Regions from separate parts of the Shinella agrisoli genome, predicted to be linked through region 1. Evidence: riboswitches for the same ligand, from Rfam matches in the RefSeq annotation. Region 1 holds a riboswitch; each other region holds the start of a gene.
The links. A riboswitch is a leader RNA that binds a small molecule or an ion and turns the genes downstream of it on or off. The one in region 1 is predicted to bind cobalamin.
Positions count from the first base shown of each region.

Region 2: it holds a riboswitch for cobalamin, as region 1 does, so the genes downstream of both, bluB (5,6-dimethylbenzimidazole synthase) here and ACIIOY_RS21150 (CbtB domain-containing protein) in region 1, are expected to answer to the same signal.
Region 3: it holds a riboswitch for cobalamin, as region 1 does, so the genes downstream of both, ACIIOY_RS11940 (ABC transporter substrate-binding protein) here and ACIIOY_RS21150 (CbtB domain-containing protein) in region 1, are expected to answer to the same signal.

Region 1 is NZ_JBJIEP010000022.1:57,970-65,372, forward strand. It holds gene ACIIOY_RS21130 (ABC transporter substrate-binding protein) at 1-875, opposite strand, end outside; gene ACIIOY_RS21135 (hypothetical protein) at 1,640-1,783, opposite strand; gene ACIIOY_RS21140 (cobyric acid synthase) at 2,030-3,493, shown strand; gene ACIIOY_RS21145 (peptidoglycan-binding domain-containing protein) at 3,641-5,344, shown strand; cobalamin riboswitch at 5,424-5,789, shown strand; gene ACIIOY_RS21150 (CbtB domain-containing protein) at 5,837-6,013, shown strand; gene ACIIOY_RS21155 (CbtA family protein) at 6,026-6,814, shown strand; gene cobU (bifunctional adenosylcobinamide kinase/adenosylcobinamide-phosphate guanylyltransferase) at 6,816-7,340, shown strand; gene cobW (cobalamin biosynthesis protein CobW) at 7,344-7,403, shown strand, end outside.
Region 2 is NZ_JBJIEP010000015.1:36,825-44,227, forward strand. It holds gene ACIIOY_RS16485 (LacI family DNA-binding transcriptional regulator) at 1-533, opposite strand, end outside; gene ACIIOY_RS16490 (phytanoyl-CoA dioxygenase family protein) at 627-1,823, shown strand; gene ACIIOY_RS16495 (SDR family oxidoreductase) at 1,900-2,718, shown strand; cobalamin riboswitch at 2,775-2,992, shown strand; partial or broken gene bluB (5,6-dimethylbenzimidazole synthase) at 3,038-3,709, shown strand; gene ACIIOY_RS16505 (DUF2865 domain-containing protein) at 3,729-4,838, opposite strand; gene ACIIOY_RS16510 (ABC-F family ATP-binding cassette domain-containing protein) at 5,089-6,666, shown strand; gene ACIIOY_RS16515 (NADP-dependent malic enzyme) at 6,718-7,403, opposite strand, start outside.
Region 3 is NZ_JBJIEP010000009.1:144,473-151,875, reverse strand. It holds partial or broken gene ACIIOY_RS11960 (class I SAM-dependent methyltransferase) at 1-600, opposite strand, end outside; gene ACIIOY_RS11955 (pseudoazurin) at 600-1,052, opposite strand; gene ACIIOY_RS11950 (ABC transporter ATP-binding protein) at 1,049-1,852, opposite strand; gene ACIIOY_RS11945 (FecCD family ABC transporter permease) at 1,849-2,877, opposite strand; gene ACIIOY_RS11940 (ABC transporter substrate-binding protein) at 2,874-3,917, opposite strand; cobalamin riboswitch at 4,072-4,301, opposite strand; gene ACIIOY_RS11935 (MurR/RpiR family transcriptional regulator) at 4,336-5,190, opposite strand; gene ACIIOY_RS11930 (polyamine ABC transporter substrate-binding protein) at 5,244-6,314, opposite strand; gene ACIIOY_RS11925 (ABC transporter ATP-binding protein) at 6,478-7,403, shown strand, end outside.

The DNA of each region.
Region 1 (7,403 bases):
CAGGCGAGCACCTTGCCGACCGTGCCGTTGTCCCACTGGCGCGTCTTCATGTAGTCCATGGTGACGCCGGCCTTTTCGGAGAAGGCCTTGGTCACGACGGTGAAGACGTCCGAGACCGGATAGGAGTTGACCTTGGGGTCCGGGCAGTCCGGCACGGCCGTGCAGGCGTCCCAGTCGGCCTTGTTGTGCTCGACGCCGAAGGAGAGCTTCGTCATCTCGTACTTGCCGAGGATGGCCGTCGGCGCCCAGTAGTAGCCGAGCCAGCCGCTCTTCTTCTCGAAGGCATTGGCGATCGATCCGTCGAGGCCCGCGGCCGAGCCCGTGTCGACGAGCACGAAGCCGGACTTGTCCGCCTCGAGCGCGCGGTAGAGGTTGTCCGTCGAAACCTGGCAGTTCCAGCCGGACGGGCAGTTGTGGACGGCGCCCTTGGACGGGTCTTCCGGCGCGGGGAAGAGTTCCGGATGCTTCAGTGCGTCCTGCACGGTCTTGATGTCCGGATGCTCGTCCGCGAGGAACTTCGGGATCCACCAGCCTTCGACCCCGCCTTCCGAAAGGAGAGGGGCAAGCTGGATCAGGCGGCCCTCGGCGATGGCCGCGTCGAGCGGCGTGCGCACGGCGTTCACCCACATTTCGGGCGCGACGTCCGGCTCGCCCTTCTCGTTCATGGAGGTGAAGGTGGGCATGGTATCGCCGGTCACCAGCGTGACGGTGCAGCCGTAGCCGTTTTCAAGGATGATCTTGTCGACATGCGCGGCGACGCCTGCCGAAGCCCAGTTCATTTCGGCGATCGAGACGTCGCCGCATTCTGCCTGGGCAGAACCGGCAAAGCCGTAGAGGCCGGCAGCGAGGAAAGCGGAAGCGAGGAGCTTCTTCATACGGTAAAGACCTCCCAGTCTTGAGATGCAGCGTTCAACCCGGAAGGCAGCGCAGGTTACTGCGTTATCCCGACTGCCCGAAAGTTTTGCGACAGCCATGGAGGTTCGATGCCAGGTGAGGCGAGCCAATCCCCCTGCTGCAACGACGCCGAGCGGTTTTTCTGTTTCGCCGGCGGAACCCTGTCACCGGTGATGTATCTTCGTGCGTCACGGCAGCAAGCCTACGGGTTCTCATAGAGAAATCAACCTCCTGCGCGGCCGGAGTGCGCTGGCGGGGCTTTTCCCGGCGGGCGGAGTGCTGAAAATCCGGCATGCATGCAGTGGAAAAAATGGGCGTTTGCCCGCACCGGGGCAAATGTCCGCGGCCCCGCATCCGCGGGAATCCGGCATGGTCGTTGAAAGGGGACAAATCCTGTCCCGAATGCGCCGCTTCGGCGCACAAAAAAATATTTCACGATCTTTCAAAAAAAATCGCGATTCACCTTTGCTTAAGGTCCCGATAACGGTCCGGTAAGGATGTGCGGCTATTGGTTTTGTCACGGCGGGGGACACCGCCGCCCGCTCCGGAAAGGTATTGCGTACCGGGGTGCCTGGGCGCCGACGCGTTTTGTCGGAAGCCGCCATGCGTATCTTGGCAAGCCGCGCATTCCCGCGAGGAATGCGCGGCTTTCGCCGTTTCAGGCGCCGGGCAAGCCATAAAAAACGCCGCCTCCCGGAGAGAGGCGACGTTGCATGCGAGCGGACCTGACGTCGCGCCCGAAAGATCAGCCGATGTTGCGCGTGCGGATGAAGCCGAGCGGGCCGAGCGGCGCGTCCATGACGACGTTGCGCTCGCGGGACTGGCTCCTGGGGGCTTCGCCGTTCCAGGCGATCTGAACGAAGTTCGGCTTGCTGAAGATGTACAGCATGTCTTTGGTCCTTGAAACCCGAAGCCACTTGCCTCGGCTGTGCGATGAGACCGATATAGGCGCGATCACGGCGCAAACCATGGCCGTTCACGGCGTGGAATGTCGCAAAATGAACAGCGGAGCAGCCATGCCCGAATTGCATGGCCCTGTGTTGCGGAATTGCATCTGCCGGCGGCCGGAAATTGCGGCGGGATTGCGGTAAATCAGGGCTTTTCGGTGGCGGGCGTGGATGGTAGGAGGACGCGCATGACAAGAACGATCATGCTCCAGGGCACCGGCTCCGATGTCGGAAAAACGGTACTGGTGGCGGGGCTCTGCCGCATCGCCGCGAACCGCGGGCTGAAGGTGCGTCCCTTCAAGCCGCAGAACATGTCGAACAACGCCGCCGTTTCCGCCGACGGCGGCGAGATCGGCCGGGCGCAATGGCTGCAGTCGCTCGCCGCCCGCGTCCCGTCCTCCGTGCACATGAACCCGGTCCTCCTGAAGCCGCAGTCGGATGTCGGCAGCCAGATCATCGTGCAGGGCAGGGTGTTCGGCCAGGCGAAGGGGCGCGACTACCAGGCGCTGAAGCCGACGCTGATGGGCGCCGTGCTGGAGAGCTTCGAGACGGTCTCGGCCGGCGCCGATCTCGTCGTGGTCGAGGGTGCAGGCTCTCCGGCGGAAACCAACCTCAGGGCGGGGGACATCGCCAACATGGGCTTTGCGACGCGGGCGGGCGTGCCCGTCGTGCTCGTCGGCGACATCGACCGCGGCGGCGTCATCGCCTCGCTGGTCGGCACGCATGCCATCCTGCCCGAGGAGGACCGGCGCATGGTGACCGGCTACCTCATCAACAAGTTCCGCGGCGACGTCACGCTGTTCGACGGCGGGATTGCCGAGATCGGCCGCTTCACGGACTGGCCCTGCTTCGGCGTCGTGCCTTGGCTGAGGCAGGCCGCGCGGCTGCCGGCGGAGGATTCGGTCGTGCTGGAACGGCTCGCCAAGGGCGGCGGGGGGGCGTTGAAGGTGGCCGTGCCCGTCCTGCCGCGCATCGCCAATTTCGACGACCTCGATCCCCTGAAGGCGGAGCCGCAGGTGGACCTCGTCTTCGTGCGGCCGGGCGAGCGGATTCCGGCCGATGCCGGCCTTGTCGTCCTGCCGGGTTCCAAGTCCACCATCGCCGATCTGCGCGATTTGCGCGCCGCCGGCTGGGACGAGGACCTCGCCATGCATATGCGGCGCGGCGGCCGCGTCATCGGCATCTGCGGCGGATACCAGATGCTCGGCCGCCGCGTGACGGATCCGCTCGGCATCGAGGGCAGCGAGCGGGAGGTGGAGGGCCTCGGCCTCCTTGCGGTCGAAACGGAAATGGCCCCGGAAAAGACCGTGCGCAACAGCACGGCCCGTTCCCTGCAATACGACGTGCCGCTGGAAGGATACGAAATCCATCTCGGCCGCACCGCGGGGCCGGATGCCCTTCGTCCCCCGGTCAGCATCGACGGGCGTCCGGACGGCGCCCTTTCGGCCGATGGCCGGGTGATGGGCACCTACCTGCACGGCTTTCTTGCGAGCGGCGCCTACCGGGCGAGGCTTTTGGCCGACTTCGGCATCGATGGCGGCGGGTTCGATTATCGCGCGAGCGTCGACGAGGCGCTTGACGGTGTCGCGGCGGAGCTGGAGGCGGTTCTCGACCGCCGCTGGCTCGAAGGCCTTTTAGGGGGCGCTGATTAAACCGACCCGCTGAAACGTAGAGCCATCGGGTTCCTTCGCCACCGGCCTGCCGCACCAAAGTTGCGCCAGAATTCGGTGCGAGGAGTGACGGAAATCCGTCCGGCTTCCGGGCGTTGACGCCTTCGCGCGATCCGAAAGGGTAAATACATGGGTTCTGGACCTCTCGCACGATCCGTTCTGGCCGGCCTGGTCGGGCTGTCGCTCGCCGGCCTTCCGGCCGCGGCCTTCGCCCAGACGGCCAAGGAGGCCACCAGCGCGGGAAAACGCTGGGAAGAGGAATTCTCCCTCTGGCAGAAGGTTTCCTCGGGCAGCGACGTCGCGCAGTACGAAGGCTACCTGAAGCAATATCCGAACGGCACCTTCGCCTCCATGGCGCGCCTGCGCATCGCCGAATTGCAGGCGGCCGCCAAGACGACGCAGGCAACGGCCGCCTCCGGCGACGCCGCCAAGGTGGAGGAAGCCGCGGCCGCCGAAAAGGCGAAGGCCGAGGAAGAGGCGAAGAAGGCCGCCGAGGCGCGGAAGGCGGAAGAGGCTGAAAAGGCCGCCGCGGCTGAAAAAGCCAGGGCCGAGGAAGAGGCTCGCAAGGCTGCGCAGGCCCGGAAAGCCGAAGAGGACGCCCGCAAGGCCGCCGAAGCGGAAAAGGCGAAGGCCGAGGCGGAAGCTGCGCGCCTGAAGGCGGAGGCCGACGAGAAGGCGCGGGCCGAAGCCGCCGCGGCGGAAAAGGCCCGTGCCGAAGAGGCTGCCCGCCTGAAGGCGGAAGCCGAGGAGAAGGAAGCGACCGCCCGCAGGCTTGCCGAGGAGCAGGCGGCCGAAGCCGAGCGCCTGAAGGCGGAGGCGCAGGCCGCGGCGGAAAGGGCGCGGGCGGAGGAGGCCGCGCGCGTGAAGGCCGAAGCCGACCGCAAGAAGGCCGAGGAAGCCGCTGCCGCGGAAAAGGCACGTGCCGAGCAGGAAGCCGTCGCGCGTCGTGAAGCGGAAGCCAGGCGCGCCGAAGCCGAGAAGGCCGCCGCCGCCGAGAAGGCGCGGATCGAGCGGGAGGCCGCCGCTGCGCGCAAGCTTGCGGAAGAGAAGGCCGCCGAGGTGGAGCGGCTGAAGGCCGAGGCCGCCAAGGCGGCAGCGGATGCCGAGGCCAAGGCTGCGGAAGCGGCGCGCCTTGCGAAGGAAGCGGAAAAACGGGCCGCGGAAGCCGCCGCTGCCGAGAAACGGGCCCAAACCGGCGCAGCCGCCACCGCCGGACGCGACGCGCAGGAGGGCGAGAAGGACGACCTTGCCGCCGGGAAGGCGGATGCGGCCAAGCGCGAGGAGGAGGCGTTCCAGAAGGCCGTGCTCGAAGGCACGGAGAATGCGTTCCGCGCCTACATCGCGCAATATCCGAAGGGCCGCTTCGTCGCGGACGCCCGCGAGCGCCTTGCCGCGCTGGCAGGCACCGCGCGGCAGGAGACCGCGACGGCGACCGTCGAGACCGAACGCCGGGCGGCGGAGGAGCCGGCGGTCGATCCGCGGGAAGCCTATCTCGGCCGGTCGAGCCGCGTCCAGGCGCAGCGCTGGCTGAGCATGCTCGGCTTCAACACCTACGGCGCCGACGGCGTCTTCGGCCCGCGCACCCGCTCGGCGATCGCCGCCTGGCAGGGTGCGTCCGGCTACCGCGCCGACGGCTACCTCTCGCGCCGGCAGTTCCGTGCGCTGCGCGAGGCCGCGCAATATGCCGAGGCCCGGCAGAACCGCCAGCGCCGCTACCAGCGGGACTACGACGTGCTGGAAGGCCCGGTCGACGGGTACTACGACGGTCCGTACTACCGCGACGACGGCTATTACAACGGCGGCGGGGGCATGGTGATCATTCCCGGCTACTGAGACTGCGCCGGCCGGACGGCGGTTTCAGCACAGGCCGTGCCGCTGCCGGTCGATTGACTTCCCGGGGGCGGAAGCATAATCATCCGGACTATTGGATGGTTCCCGGGTCCGGAAACGGATCGGGGAGTAAATGGGAATGTGACGCGGCGGACCCAACCAGGGCGCTGCAATCACGGCCGACCCCGCGACTGTAGAGTGGCGAGGGACGCCCGTCCGCTGGGAGGACGCGGCGCGCAAGCGGGGCAATGGCGCTCCGGGGACCGCGCCTCGAAAACCAGCCGGAAAAGCCACTGGGCAGCATCACGATAAACCGGGGTTGGACGCCTCTATCTCTACGAATCGTCCGCCTTTTGTGATGCCGGGTCCGGGAAGGCGAGGGCGGACCCGCAGGCGCTTTGCGCCGGACGCCGCGAGCCAGGAAACCTGCCAGCCAATGAGGGCATGTCGCCCGACCCGGGGAGGGGCTTCCCCAACGCCTGCACGGAGGTTGTCATGGCTGTTTCCACCACGTCTTCCATTTCCCTTTCCGCGAACGACCGCCTCATCGCCGGCATCGTCGCGCTCGTCATCGGCGCCTTTCTGGTCTTCGGCGCGGGCCTTGCGAATTCGGCCGTGCTGCACGACACGGCGCACGACACGCGTCACTCCTACGGCTTTCCCTGCCACTGAGGAGTTCTTGAGATGATCGTTCGTTATCTCCTGGCCGCACTGGTGGCCGGGCTGTTCTCCGGCGTGCTCATGACGGCCGCCCAGGAGGCGCGGGTCGTGCCGCTCATCCTTCATGCCGAGGAATTCGAGGGCGGCGAGGAGGCCGCGCCGGCAGGCGAAGGCGGCACGCCCGCCACCGAGGGCGCGGCCCAGACGCAGGACCATTCCTCGCTCGGCGCGGCGCTTCTGGACGTTGCCGCCCATCTCTCGCCCGTTTCCCTCGCCCACGCCCATGACGGCGAGGAGCACGAGGAGGGCGGCATCATGTTCGGCATGAGCCGCTTCTCCGGCACGCTGCTCGCAAACCTCGTGACCGGTGCCGGCTTCGGCCTCCTGCTCGCGGGCTTCAGCCTCGTCTCCGGCTATCCGATCACCGTCGCGAACGGCGCGCTCTGGGGAGCGGCCGGCTGGCTCGCCGTGCACATGCTGCCGGCCATCGGCCTGCCGCCGGAGCTTCCGGGCTTCCCGGCCGCGGACCTCGGCGATCGCCAGGTCTGGTGGGTCGCGACCGTCATCCTCTCGGCCGCCGGCCTCTACCTCCTGTTCCTGAAGCAGGGTATCGTCGCCAAGATCATCGGCATCGTGCTCATCGCCGCGCCGCAGGTCTATGGCGCGCCGCAGCCGGGCGACATCTCCAGCAACGTGCCGGCCGTCCTCGGCGCGGAGTTCGCCGTCGCCGCGCTCGCCACGACGCTGTTCTTCTGGATCGTGCTCGGCCTCTCGCTGGGTTTTGCCAACGAGAAGATCGCCAAGGCGGCCTGACATGACGACGACATCGCCCGGAGCCGTCCTGGTTCTGGGCGGTGCGCGTTCCGGAAAATCCGCTTTCGCCGAAAGGCTGGTCGCCGAGACCGGCCTTTCGCGTCATTATATCGCCACCGGCCGCGCCTTCGATGACGAGATGCGCCAGCGCATCGCACGGCACCGGCAAGACCGCGGGAACGGGTGGAAAACGCATGAGGAGCCGCTTGCGCTCGCCGCGCGCATAAGCGACGTGGCGCGCGCGGACCGGGCGGTGCTCGTCGACTGCCTGACGCTCTGGATCACCAACCTGATGCTGGAGGAGCGGGATGTCGCCGCCGAATTCGGGGGCCTCCTCGCCGCCATCAGGACGGCGCCCGGCCGGCTGGTCTTCGTGTCGAACGAGGTCGGCCTCGGCATCGTGCCGGAAAACCGCATGGCGCGCGAGTTCCGCGACCATGCCGGGCGGCTGCACCAGGAGGTCGCCGCCCTCGTGCCTGAAGTCTATTTCGTCGCGGCCGGACTGCCGCTGAAAATGAAGGGTTGAGCCATGCTGCAACAGAAGATCCCCGCCACCGTCATCACCGGCTTCCTCGGGGCGGGCAAGACG
Region 2 (7,403 bases), on a different contig from region 1:
ACGAGATAGGCCGCGGTTTCCCCCGCCGCCCGGTTGTCCGCGCCGGCATAGGCGGCGCGCGGCGTGTTCGGCAGGTCCGTCACCAGCGTCACGACCGGGATGCGCGCCGCCTCCAGCCGTTCGACGGCGCCCGCCACCTCGGGCACGTCCGGCGCCTTGAGCACGACGCCGTCGGTGCCGCGCAGCCGGATGCGGTCGAGGACCTGCGCCATGTCCGCGGGACGGATGACCTCGGCGAAATGGAAGCGGGCGCGGAAGACGGTGGTGCCGAAGGCCCCGGCCTCGCTTTCGAAGGCGCGCCGCACGGCGCTGGTGAAGCGGTCCGGCGCCTCCATCACCACGTCGATGGCGTGGACGCGGGCAGGGCTTTCGTGGCCGGCCTCCTGGAGGCGCTCCAGCTCCTCGACGGCGGCGCGCACGCGGGCGGCGGTCTGCCGGCGCACGCCCGGCCGGCCGTTCAGCACGCGGTCGACCGTCGCGGTGCTGAGGCCGGCCTGGAAGGCGATGTCCTTGACGAGGAAGGGATGGGCCATGGTGCTTCTGATGGTTTTTTGATGGTTTCCCGATCTACCTCGGATCGTGCCCTGCCGTATAGTTCCTTCATTCGATCCGGGAGGAGGAACCCCATGAAGACCGACAATCTTGCGAAACTGCGCGGCGACCGCGTGTTCCTGAGCGTCGAGGCCTGCGACATCGCCGATTTCGCGACCGAGGTGCAGCGCACGACCTCGCTTTCCGATTATCCGAACGCGGCTTCGGTCGAGAAGAACGTGCTGATCTACGATTCCGAGGCCGTCGTTGCCGCGGCCGCCGCCGGCCGGGACAGCCGCCGGGCGATCCTTTCGGAAATCTGCGATGCCTTTGCCGACGGTCCGGGCGTGATCGTCTTCAAGCAGGCCTATGCGGATCTTTCCGTCATCGACCGGGCTTCGGCCATCTTCGATGCGATCATCGAGGCGCAGCGCCGCGAAAACACCGGCGGCGGCGACCATTTCGCCAAGCCCGGCGCGAACGACCGCATCTGGAACTCGCTGGAGAAGCATTGCCTCGCCGATCCGCAGAACTTTGCCCGGTACTACGGCAACGCCGTCGTCGCGCTGGTCAGCGAGGCCTGGCTCGGCCCGCACTATCAGATGACGGCGCAGGTCAACCGGGTCAACCCGGGCGGGGCGGCGCAATCGGCGCACCGCGACTACCATCTCGGCTTCCAGACGCAGGCGGAGATCGAGCGCTTCCCGGCCCATGTGCACCGCCTTTCGCCGGTGCTTACCCTGCAGGGAGCCGTCGCCCACTGCGACATGCCGCTTGAAAGCGGGCCGACGCTCTTCCTGCCGTTCAGCCAGACCTACGAGCCCGGCTACCTCGCGCTGAAGCGGCCGGAATTCCGCGACTATTTCGACGCGCATCATGTCCAGCTGCCGCTGGAAAAGGGCGACGCCGTGTTCTTCAACCCGGCGCTCTTCCACGCCGCGGGCACGAACAGTTCCGCCGACATCCGGCGCGTCGCGAACCTGCTCCAGGTCTCCTCCGCCTTCGGGCGCGCCATGGAGACGGTGAACCGGCAGCGCATGTCGGCGGCGCTCTATCCGGCGCTGAAGGCGTTGCGCGATGCCGGCGCGATCAGCGACGCGGAGGCGGAGAACGCGATCGCCAGCACGGCGGAAGGCTATTCCTTCCCGACCAATCTCGACCGCGATCCTCCGATCGGCGGCCTGGCGCCGAAGACCCAGGCGGCATTGATGCGCGAAGCGCTGGCCGAAGGCTGGGAGGCGGAAAAATTCGAAAAAGCGCTTCAGGAACAGTCCGAAAGGCGCGTGAGCTGACAAATCGAATCATCCGGATCGAAGGCTCCTCCGAAGCTCGGAGGGGCCCGAACCGCTTTATGGAGGGAGGAATGCGATGAGCAACGGTGCACGGCTGGACGGCAGGATCGCCGTCGTGACGGGAGGAACGCAGGGGCTGGGCGCAACGATCGCCCGGCTGTTTGCCGAGCGCGGCGCGGCGGGCCTCGTCATCTGCGGCCGCAACGCCGGAAAGGGCGAGGCGAAGGCCGCCGAGATCTACGACGGGACGGGCGTGAAGACGGTCTATGTGCGGGCGGACCTCGAAAGGGTCGAGGACGCGCGGGCGGTGATCGCCGCCGCCGACAACGCCTTCGGCCGCGTGGACGCGCTGGTGAACGCCGCGGCCATCACCGACCGCGGCACGATCCTCGACACGAGCCCGGAGCTCTTCGACCGGATGTTCGCGGTCAACGTGCGTGCGCCGTTCTTCCTGATGCAGGAGGCGATCAGGGTGATGCGGCGGGAGAGGATAGAAGGCACGATCGTCAATATCGGCTCGATGTCGGCCAGGGCCGGCCAGCCGTTCATCGCCGCCTATTGCGCCTCCAAGGGCGCGCTGGAGACGCTGACCAGGAACACGGCCTATGCGGTCCTGCGCAACCGCATCCGCGTCAACGGCCTCAATATCGGCTGGATGGCCTCGGAAGGCGAGGACCGCATCCAGCGCGAATACCACGGTGCGGCCGACGACTGGCTGGCGAAGGCGGCGGCGGCGCAGCCCTTCGGGCGCCTGGTCGATCCGGCGGAGGTGGCGCGCGCCTGCGCCTATCTTTCCTCGGAGGAGTCCGGCCTGATGACGGGCTCGGTCATCTGTTTCGACCAGTCGATCTGGGGTGCCTACGACGCTTCGCCCCATCCGGCCGCGCCGCTCTGAGGCGTTTTCGGACAGGCGTGCGGTGCGGCCGGGCTTGCTCGCGCGCGAAAGCCGTGCGCATATCCCTTCCGTCAGGTGCCCGCTTTGCGGGAGAATCGGGAATCCGGTGCGGGGCAGACCCCAGGTCCGGAACGTGCCCAACGCTGTGACGGGGATGACGTGCGCCGCAAAGCTTGAATCGATTCAAGCTTTTGCCACTGGCTTTTCAACCGGGAAGGCAGGCGCTCGCTGCGGGAACCGAAGTCAGAAGACCGGCCTGGCGAGATAGACCGGACCGCGCGGACGGCGGCAGGTTGTGCGCATTGTTGGGGAGATGACGATGCGAACCGAACCCTGGGACCATCTGGTCCGGGCGGGCGCCTTTCCGCACGCGGACAGGCAGGCCGTCTACCGCGCCATCGAAACGCGCCGCGACGTGCGCGACGAGTTTCTGGCCGATCCTCTGCCGGACGACCTCGTCCGCCGCCTGCTGCATGCCGCGCACAGCGCGCCTTCGGTGGGCTTCATGCAGCCGTGGAATTTCCTCATCGTGCGCAGCGAGGCGACGCGGCGCGCCGTGCATGCGGCCTTCCTCAAGGCCAATGCCGAGGCGGCGGCGATGTTCGAGGGCGGGCGGCAGGCGCAGTACCGGGCGCTGAAGCTCGAAGGCATCCTGAAGGCGCCGCTTTCCATCTGCGTGACCTGCGATCCGACGCGCGGCGGCAAGGTGGTGCTGGGACGCACGCACAATCCGCGCATGGACGTCTATTCCACGGTCTGCGCCGTGCAGAACCTGTGGCTCGCCGCGCGGGCTGAAGGGGTCGGCGTCGGCTGGGTCAGCATCTTCCACGACAGCGACATCCGGCAGATCCTCGGCATTCCTGAGCATGTCGAGATCGTCGCCTGGCTCTGCGTCGGTTTCGTGGACCGGCTCTACGCGGAGCCGGAGCTTGCCGTGAAGGGATGGCGGCAGCGCCTGCCGCTGGAGGACCTCGTGTTCGAGGAGCGCTGGCCGGACGGCGGAGCGGACGTCAGTCGACGCCGGCATCGGCCGGACGGCCGAGATCGATGGCGGTGGAGTTTTCCGGCAGGAAGACCGGGCCGACCGTACGCACCTTGCTCGTCGACGGATCGTAGACGCGTTCCTCGACCCTCGCCGGTGTCCCGGCCGCGGCTTCCTCCTTCTTCGGCAAGGTGCGGATGGTGGTGATCGAACCGCTCTGCTCGGCGCCGGCCCCGCCCGTGCTGGCGGTCTGCGTGCCATCGCCTTTCGCCGCCTTCCCGCGCTTGATCATTTCCTGATGGTAGGCGGCGAGATTGCAGCCGCAGGATCCCGGCTTGGAGAGATCGCGCGTGCGGTATGAGAAGGCGTTCGGCAGTTCGTAATAGGGGCGGCCGGTGACCGTCGAGGTCATCTGCTCGGTCTCCTCACCGTTCGTCATCGACTGGTAGAAGAGCTCCGTCTCGGTTTGCGGGCACATCATCGCGCAAACCTTCTGGTCGCGGCGGAAATCGAGCGGCGTGGCGCCGGAGGAGATCGGGAAGAAGCCGCCGTCGCAGGTGCGCACGCAGACGGTGCGCAGGTTCCCATGGCCGGAACTGCCGCCGAGGGAGCGCAGCTGCAGCCGCTCGCTGCCCTCCGGCGCCGTGCCGAGCGGCAGGGTGCGCGTCTCGTCGATCGTCCGCAGCGTCTCCGTCGCGGCGACCGGCGTCACCTTCGGCTTGCCGTTGCAGCCGTTCGTCTCCAGCGACGCTTTCAGCACGTTGCGCCTGCCTTGCGAGGCGCCGCCGCCGGAAAATTCGCGGCGCTTCTTGTCGAGAATCTGGAGGTTGCGCTCCATCTTGCCGATGACGGACGCGAGCGTGGCGCAGGCCTTCGCATTCGCGCCGCCGATGACGACGATGCTGCCCGACGAGCAGCCGAGGCGGCGCTGGTCGCTCTTCGCCTTGCGCAGCTGGATGTTCTGGCGGGTGATGGCGCCGGCATATTTGCGCGCGCTCGCCGTGTCGACGAGGACCTTCGGCATGTTCGCAAGCTCGGCCCGGATGCGCCCGCACACATCCGCCGCCGCCGTGCCGCCCGACAGAAGAAGCGGCAGGCCGGTTGCAATGGCAAGGAGAAGACGAGCGCGTCCCTTCAATTCCCGATCCCTGAACGCCTGGTGCTGCCGGCCGGCGCAGCCGATCCGATCGGCCCCTATCATAGGTCGTGCGGGGGCGCGCGCAACGTCCTCCCGCATTTGTGATTAACGGCGGCGGCACCGCTTGCCTTGCAAGGGCCACCATTCGGCTCTAGATACCGGCCGTCGTCAACGCCGACCGGATGGTGCACCATGGATTTCGACCCGACCGCAAACCGACTTCGCTTTGCCATCGGGGAAATCCGTATCCATGCCGCATTCCATCACGCTTTCCAAAATCACGTGGTCCACGCCTGACGGACACACGCTCCTTTCCGATATCGACCTGACCTTCGGGTCGGAGCGCGCCGGCCTCGTCGGCCGCAACGGCGTCGGCAAGACGACGCTGCTGAGGCTCATGACCGGCGATCTCATCCCGCAGGCCGGCGCCGTCACGGTCGACGGGACGCTCGGCTTCCTGCGCCAGAGCGTGCAGGTTGCGCCGGAGGAAACCGTCGCCGGCCTGTTCGGCGTCGGGAAGGCGCTCGATCTTCTTCGCCGGGCCGAGCGGGGCGAGGCGGAGGCGGACGACCTTGCCGAGGCCGACTGGACGCTGGAGACGCGGCTTACCGCCGCGCTCGCCCGCGTCGGGCTGGAGGCGGAGCCGGACACGCGGCTTGCCGCTCTTTCCGGCGGCCAGCATACGCGCGCGGCGCTGGCCGCGCTCGTCTTCCGCGAACCGGACTTCCTGCTGCTCGACGAGCCGACGAACAATCTCGACAGGGACGGGCGGCGCGCCGTCGTCGACATGCTGGCCGGCTGGCGGGCCGGCGCGATCGTCGTCAGCCACGACCGCGAACTGCTCGAGACCATGGACGCCATCGTCGAGCTGACGACGCTCGGCGCGGCGCGCTACGGCGGCAGCTGGAGCGCCTATCGCGAGCGCAAGGCGCTGGAGCTCGCGGCCGCGCACCGGGACCTCGCGGACGCGGAAAAGCAGGCGGCGGACGTGGCGCGCACCATGCAGACCATCGCGGAGCGCAAGGCGCGCAAGGACGGTGCGGGGCGTCGCAGGAAGGCGCGGGGCGACATTCCGCGCATCGTGCTCGGCGCGATGAAGGAGCGAAGCGAGCTGACGGGAGGCGCCCATGCGCGGCTCGCCGAAAGCCGGCAAGCCAAGGCGGCCGAAGCGGTCTCGGCGGCCCGCGAGCGCATCGAGATCCTCCAGCCGCTGACCGTCACGGTGCCGCCGACGCATCTTCCCGAAAGCCGGATGGTGCTGAGGATGGACGGCGTTACGGCCGGCCACCTGCCGGCGCGGCCCGTGATCCGCGATCTTTCCTTCGCCATGACCGGGCCGGAGCGCGTGGCGGTGACGGGGCCGAACGGTTCGGGCAAGACGACGTTCCTGGCGCTCGTCACCGGCCGGCTTCGACCCTGGCAGGGAAGCGTGCGGCGCTTCACCGACGTCGCCATGCTCGACCAGCGCGTGAGCCTGCTCGACCCCTTGCTGCCGATCCGCGACAACTTCCTGCGGATCAACCCGGAGGCGGACGAAAACGCCTGCCGTGCGGCGCTGGCGCGCTTCATGTTCCGCGCGGACGCCGCCTTGCAGGCCGCCGGCAGCCTCAGCGGCGGGCAGCTCCTGCGCGCCGGGCTTGCCTGCGTGCTCGGCGGCCCCAGGCCGCCGGCGCTTCTCATCCTCGACGAGCCGACGAACCATCTCGACATCGCCTCCATAGAGGCGGTGGAGGCGGGCTTGCGGGCCTATGACGGCGCGCTCCTCGTCGCCAGCCACGACGAGCCGTTCCTGGCGGCGATCGGCATCACGCGCCGGCTGGAGCTTTGAACGAGAACGGCCGCCGGAGCGGCGGCCGCTTCATAAGGCGGATGGCGCGGGTCAGGCCGGGTTGGACGCCTCCACGACGGCGAGCGCCGCCATGTTGACCACGCCGCGCGAGGTGACGGACGGCGACAGGATGTGGGCGGGCATGGCGGCGCCGAGCAGGATCGGCCCGACATGCAGGCTGTCCGTCATGGTCTTCACCACGCCGAGCGTGATGTTGGCGGCGTCGAGGTTCGGGAAGACCAGCAGGTTCGCCTCGCCCGTCAGGGTCGAATCCGGCATGACGCGCTGGCGCAGCGCCTCGGAAATGGCGGCATCGCCGTGCATTTCGCCGTCCGCCTCGAGGTCCGGATCCATGTCGCGCACCATCTCCATCGCCTTGCGCATCTTGAAGGCGCTTTCCGAATCGCGCGAGCCGAAGTTGGAATGCGAGACGAGGGCGGCGCGCGGCGTGATGCCGAAGCGGCGGATTTCCTGCGCCGCCATGATGGTCATCTGCGCGACCTCCTCGGCCGTCGGCTCCATCGTCACGTAGGTATCGGTGAAGAAGGTGGCGCCGCGCTGCGAGATCAGCAGGCTGAGCGCGGAGAAATCGAGCACGCCCTCCTTCTTGCCGATGATCTGGCTGACGTCGCGAAGGTGCTTGGCATAGCGGCCTTCCACGCCGCAGATCAGCGCATCGGCCTCGCCGCGCTTGACGGCGAGCGCGCCGATGACCGTCTGGTTCGTGCGCACGATGG
Region 3 (7,403 bases), on a different contig from region 1:
GGGCAGCCGTTCCATGATGCCGGCATGGCGGTCGCTCATCGCGCCGTCATAGTGCGGGTCGGTGCCGACGAGCTTGTCGATGACGGCAATGGCCCGGCTCGCCAGCCGGCCGAGCCGGGTCGGCGCGGCCCAGTCGCCGTCGAAGAAAAGAAGAATGCCGCCGGGCTTCAGCATGCGATGCTATTCGCAGAAAGCCCGCTCCGGCGCCGTCAGCGTCCAGACGAGATGGCGGCAGACGATGGCGTCATAGCTCTCGTCAGGCTCCATCGGGTTCTCCGCGTCGGCGAGCAGGAAGCGGAGGCCCTTCGCCCCGGCATGCTTCCTGCGTGCGACCGCCAGCATCGCCTCGCAGAAGTCGAGCGCCGTCACCTCATGGCCGAGGGAAAGCAGGAGGCGAGTCACCTCCCCTGTGCCGCAGGCGAGTTCCAGCACGCGGCGCGGCTCGGGGCCCAAGCGCTCGCGGATCGCCGCGGCCCAGGCGTCGAATTCCGGCCCTTCCGGAATGCGGTGGCCGAAGGCGAGGTCGAAGGTCTCGGAACGGCGCGACCAGTAGTCGCGGATGTCCTCCTTGAGGTCGCCGTTCGTGAGCGTGCCCTGCATCACTTCCCCTCGCCCGCGTCGATGCGCGCGAAGATGTCGTCGAAGCGCGGCCGGGCGCGCGCCGGGACCTCGACCTTGCGGATGGCGTCCGTCAGTTCCGCCTCGCCGACCTTCACCAGCATCACCATGCCCATGCCGAAATGCGGCGAGCACTTGATGCCGTAATAGCCGGGCTGATCGAACGTGACCTCGATCTCCTCGTTGATCTTGCCCTTGAAGCCGGCGTAGCCCTCCGGGACCATGCCGTCGATGCTCGCGGCGTTGTGGCTCTTGTGGGTGGCGATGAATTTCACGCTGTCGCCCGGCTTGATCGCCAGGAAATCCGGCTCGAAGACCATCGAGCCCTTTTCGCCGCGGTTGCGCATCTCGACGCGGAAGGTCTCGGCGGCGGCCGGCACGGCGTGGTGGAGCGCGGCGAAGAGGGCCGCTGTGAGAAGGAAACGCGTTTTCATCTTGCCTCTGCGACGAGCTTGAGTCTGGCCGGGCGCGGATCGGGCCGGCGGTAGCGGACGAAGCAGCCGCCGGCGCTGTCGCGCTCGACGTCCACGGTGACGCCGAAGACGTCGGCGAGGCGCTGCGGCTCCAGTACCTTGGCCGGCGTGCCGAGCGCGACGATGCGCCCGCCCTGCATGACGGCGATGCGGTCGCAGAACATGGCGGCGTGGTTGAGGTCGTGCAGCGCTGCGACGACGGTCAGTTCCTGCTCGCGCACCAGCTGGAGCAGGCCGATCTGGTGGCCGATGTCGAGATGGTTGGTCGGCTCGTCGAGCAGCAGGATCGGCGCCTGCTGGGCGAGCGCGCGGGCGATGTGCAGCCGCTGGCGCTCGCCGCCGGAAAGGGTGTGCCAGAGCCGGGCGGCGAAATGCGCCATGTCGACCTCCTCCAGCGCCCGGTCGACGATGGCGTCGTCCGCCCGCGACCAGGGCGTCAGCGCGCCGAGATGCGGCGTGCGGCCGAGTTCGACGGCCTGCCGCGCCGTAATGCGCTCGGTGGTTTCGGCCTGCTGCTCGACGAAGGCGATGCGCCGGGCGATCCCCTGCCGGCCGTGGGCGGAAAGCGGCTTGCCGTCGAGCGTCACCTCGCCGCGCTGCGGCTTGCGGATGCCGGCGAGAAGCGCCATCAGGCTCGTCTTGCCGGAACCGTTCGGGCCGATGATGCCCAAAAATTCGCCCGGCCGCACGTCGAGCGAGACGTCCGTGAGGATGGTCGTGCCGCCGGCCGACCAGAAGAGGCCTTTTGCCGAGAGCGTCATACGGCCGATCTCCTCTGGCTGAGGATGAGCGCGAAGGCCGGCGCGCCGAACAGCGCGGTGATGACCCCGATGGGCAGCACCTGGCCGGGGATGATGACGCGCGACAGCACGTCCGCGGCGATCATAAAGACGGCGCCGATCAGCGCCGAGGCCGGCAGCAGGAGGCCGTGGCGCACGCCGACGACCATGCGCGCGGCATGGGGGATGACGAGGCCGACGAAGCCGATCGAGCCGACGATGGAGACCATGACGGCGGTCATCAGCGCGGAAACGGCGATCAGCACGGCATAGACGCGGCGCACCGGGATGCCGAGCGCGGCGGCCGATTCCGTGCCGAAAGTGAAGGCGTCGAGCGCACGGGCATGCCAGAGGCAGACGAGGAGGCCGAGGAAGGCGACCGGCAGCGCCAGCCAGACATCCGGCCAGCGCACGCCGGAAAGGTTGCCGAGCAGCCAGAACATGATGCCCCGCGCCTGCTCGGCATTGGCCGCCTTGGTGACGATGAAGGAGGTGAGCGCGTTGAAGAGCTGCGAGCCGGCGACGCCGGCAAGGATGATCGCGCCCGTCCCGCGGCCCGCGCGCACGGCGAGCGCGCTGACGAGGCCGAAGGCGACGAGCGCGCCGAGGAAGGCGCCGACCGGCAAGGTCAGCATGCCGGCGCCGAGGCCGAGGATCGCGACGCCCACCGCGCCCGTCGAGGCGCCGGCGGAAATGCCGAGGATATAGGGGTCGGCGAGCGCGTTGCGCAGCAGCGACTGCAGGATGACGCCGGAGAGCGCCAGCGCCGAGCCGCAGCAGGCGGCGACCACCGCCCGGCTCAGCCGGTAGTTCCAGATGATGCCCTCGTCGATCGGTTCGATCGCGTGCCCCGCCTGCCAGAGGCGGTTCGCCACCGTCTTCGCCACGGTGTCGAGCGGAATGGCCGTCTCGCCCACCGCAGCACCGACGCCGAGCGCGGCGACGAGCAGCACGAGCGCCGCGAAAGCGGCGCCCGACCGGAGCAATATGGGATGATCGGCCGTCACTTCGCCAGGCCAGCCTTCTCGACGGCGTCGGCGAGCACTTCGATGCCCTCGATGGTGCGGATCGTCGGGTTCATCGCCTGGGCATCCATGTCGAAGACATGACCGTTCTTGACGGCCGGCATGAGGCTGGCGACCGGGTCTTCCTTCAGGAACTTGTGCTTGACGGCGACGTCGTCGGCGGGGAAGCGGCGGCGCTCCATCTTGCCGGCGACGATGATCGTCGGGTCGGCCTTGGCGATGGTCTCCCAGCCGACCGTCGGCCATTCCTCTTCGCTCTCGATGACGTTCCTGATGCCGAGCGCCGACATGATGTAGCCCGGCGCGCCGTTCTTGCCGGCGACATAGGGATCGATGTCGAGCTCGGCGCTGGAGAACCAGAAGACGGCCGAAAGCTTGCCCTCGGCCGAGGCGATCTTCTTGCGCGCGGCCTCCTCGCGGGCCTTGAGGTCGGCGATGACCTTCTCGCCCTGCTCCCCGACATTGAAGATCTGCGCCAGCTCGCTGATTTCCTTGTAGATCAGGTCCATGGTGAAGACGGTCTTGCGCACGCCGTCGCCGCCGCCGGAATTGTCCTTGCCGATGCAGTCGGCCGGCGAGGTATAGACCGGGATATTGAGCTCCTCGAACTGTTCCGGCGTCGCGACGATGCCCTCAGGGCCGACATGCCACTGGAACTGCGCGGTCACGAGGTCCGGTTTCTTGGCGACGACGCTCTCGAAGCTCGGGTCGTTGTCGGCAAGGCGCTCGACCTTGGCGTTCACGTCCTCGTAGCCGGCGAGGACCGGGCCGATCCAGACGGCCGTGCCGACCATGCGGTCGGCGAGGCCGAGCAGGTAGAGGATTTCGGTCGAGCTCTGGCCGAGCGAGACGGCGCGCTCGGGCGCCTTCTCGAAGGTGACCTGGCGGCCGCAGTTTTCCAGCGTCAGCGGATATTGCGTCTCGGCGGCCCCGGCGGTGCCGGAAGAAAGGACGAAGGCGGCGGCGCCGGCAACGAGCGACAGGAAGGATGCGGCACGCGGGGCCGCAACGGAAATGGTCATGGGTTTCTCCCGGAGATGTGAAAGCGGACGGCCTGGCCGGCGCGCCGACAGGGGCGGATCGGGTGCGGTCGGGAGAAAGCGAACGGATATCTGCCGCGATGGGCAGCCGGAATCGTCATGGCGTCTCCTGTTCCGGGCATCCCCGCCCGTGACTTGGATGGTTGCGCTGACGGCAGGTCTCCTGGCTCACGGATGTCTGCGGCCTGTCTGCCTTCCCGCGGAGACCGCAGTGGCATGACGCTTTCGCGTCCCAAGGACAGGCGGCAATCCGCCTACAGTTGCGGGGGCAGCCACGGAATGGGTCCCTGTTGGGTCGTCCGCACCGTGTTCCCTATTAATCCCCTGGGAGTCATCCTTCAGGGAACCGTCGCCCCATCCTTAGTCCGCCGCGCTCGGCAGCGTCAAGGCGCGAGCGCGCTCAGCTCTCGAAATCCCCGAAGACATCCTGCAGGCGGGTGAGCGCATCGACGCGTTCGCTCACCTCCTCGCCCTTGACGACGATGATGTTGGCGAGCAGCAGGTCCATGACGGCGGTCATCGTCGCGGCGCCGTCCCAGAGCGGACCGTGCGAGCCGGGCACGACGAGGCAGATGTCGGAGACTTCCACCCCCCAGGGGCAGAACTCGTCGGTGAGCAGCACGACCTTGACGCCGGCACGCCGGGCCTCCAGCGCCAGCGGCCGGGCTTTCGCGGCAAAGCGGCGCACGTCGTGCAGAAAGAGCAGGCGGCCCTCGACGGAGCCGTCGAGCAGTTCCGCATAGGTGCCGTTGAGGCCGTCGACGAACTGGACGCGCGGGCGCGTGTAGGAAAGCTGGCTGGCGAAATATTGCGCGATGCCGCGCACGTTCTGGTAGGCGGCGACAAAGACTTCCGTGGCGCCGATCAGGGCATCGATCGTCTGCTGCCATTCCCGCGCGATGGTGATGGCGTAGATCTCGCCGAGATTGTCGATCTGCTGCTGGATGAGGCCGGCGAGCAGCTTGCCCTCCTTGCGGTCCTGCTCCAGCCGGTCGACCTGGCCTTTCACCTGCCAGGCCGGGTTGGAGCTGCCGCGCCTAAGCTCGCCCTTCAGTTCGTCGAGGCCGTCGAAGCCCATGCGGCGCAGGTAGCGGCCGACGGTCATGGGCGAGATCTGGAGGCGTTGGGCGATGGAGCGCGCCGTCTCGAAGGGAAGCTCGGCGATGTTGCGCTCGATGTAATGCGCGATCAGCTTGTCGGACTTGGACCGCCGGAGGTCGTCGGACTGAACGAGCTTCAGAATGCGTCTCGACACGTCGCCTCTCCCATCAAGGTCCCGCCCGTCCGGAAACGGGCGGGGTCACGCGTTCACTGCGCCGTCTTGACCCGTGTCCAGGCACGGTCGAGCTGGCGGAGCGCCGGCCCCAGGTCCTCGAAGATCTGGAGACGCGCCATCGTCTCGGCCGGCGGGTTGATCTCCTTGCTATTCTTGATCTTTTCCGGGGTCAATTCCCGCGCCGGAACGTTCGCAGTGCCGTTGGTCTGCTGCGAGACGTTGAGCGCCACGATCTCGGGGCGCGTATAGAACTGCATGAATTTCATGGCGTTTTCCTTGTTCGGCGCCGTCTTCAGCACGCAGATGTCCTCCTGGTACATCGTCGCCCCCTCCTCGGGGATCACGTAGCCGAGGTTCTTCTCGTCGGCGAAGACGTCCACCATGGCGCCGACGAAGAAGTGGCCGGCGGCGACGTCGCCCGACTGCACCATCGGCCGCGTATCGTAGGTGAAGGCCGCGACATGGGGCTTCATGGCGATGATCGTGTCGGCGGCCTGCTGGAGTTCGGCCGGATCGGTGGAGTTGATCTTGTGGCCGTTGAGGATGAGGCCGACGGCGAGAACCTCGCGCATGTCGTCGAGCAGGGTGAACTTCAGCCCCTTCGCCTTGACCGTCTCGATGAGGTCCTTCCAACCGGTGACGTCCTTGCCGAGGACAGTGCGGTTGTAGAAGATGCCGACCGAGCCCCAGGCATAGGGCAGGCAATATTCGCCCTTCGGGTCGCTCTTGGCGCGCAGGAACGCCGGGTCGATGTTCTTGAATCCCTCGTAGGTGTTGATGTCGGTCTTTTCCAGAAGGTCGAGCTTGGCCATGATGTCGTGCATGTGCACCGACGGGAAGACGATGTCGTAGCCCGTGGCGCCGCCCTGGATCTTGGCCAGCATTTCCTCGTTGGACGAATAGGTCGAGAGGTTGACCTTGATCGCGGTCTCCTCCTCGAACTTCTTCAGGACCTCCGGATTGATGTATTCGCCCCAGTTGTAGACGTTGAGCTCGGCAGCGCCGGCCAGGCCCGCCGTTGCCAGAAGGGCGGCGAGCGAAACGGCGGTGCGGCGCGCCCATGCGCGAAGGCCGGATGCGCCGGCGCGATCAGTTTTCGTCATCGATAGTCTCCTCTGAAGGTTCGGCCCGTCGTGGCCCCCGGCGCTTTCCTTTGCGCCGGCTTTCCCGTCACGGCTTCTGCCGGCCGTTGACTTGGATGGATAAATGGTATCCATATATCTAAATCGCACAAGCGTTATTTTTATAACATTTTGGGGAACGACGATGCGAGATTCCATAGTCCGCCTGGACAAGGCGGCGAAGGCCTTCGCCACGCCCGAAGGCCAGACGGTCACGGCGCTGGACGCGATCGACCTCGAGGTGAGGCGCAACGAATTCCTGACGCTGCTGGGGCCTTCAGGCTGCGGAAAGACCACCCTGCTGCAGGCGATCAGCGGCTTCGTCGCGCTCGATTCCGGCCGCATCCTGATCGACGGGGAGGACATGACGGACCGGCCGCCCTACCGCCGCCCGGTCAACACGGTCTTCCAGAACTACGCGCTCTTCCCGCACATGACGGTCGGCGAGAATGCCGGCTATGCGCTGGAGGTGGCGGGCGTCGCCAAGCCCGAGCGGGCAAGGCGGGTCGCCGACGCCTTGCGCATGGTCGGTCTCGAAGGTATGGAGGGCCGCAAGCCGCGCCAGCTGTCCGGCGGCCAGCAGCAGCGCGTGGCGCTCGCCCGCGCCATCATCGCGCGCCCGAAGCTGCTGCTGCTCGACGAGCCGCTCTCCGCCCTCGACAAGAACCTGCGCCAGGCCATGCAGATCGAGCTGAAGACGCTCCAGCACGAACTCGGCATCTCCTTCATCTTCGTCACGCACGACCAGCAGGAGGCGCTCACCATGTCGGACCGCGTCGCCGTTCTCTCGGGCGGGCGCATCCAGCAGCTCGATACGCCGCGCGCCATCTACGACGAGCCGAAGAACAGCTTCGTCGCCACCTTCGTCGGCGCGAGCAACCTCTTCGAGGGCCAGGCGGACGGCACACGGCTCCTGACGGGCGACGGCCTCGCCATCGCCCACGGGAAGGCCGGCGCGAACGGCACGGCGACCGCACTCATCCGCCCGGAGCAGTTCTTCCTCGCCGGGCCTGGCGACGATGCGCCGGGCCTCGACGTCGAGCTCGAACAGATCGTCTTCGTCGGCTCCAC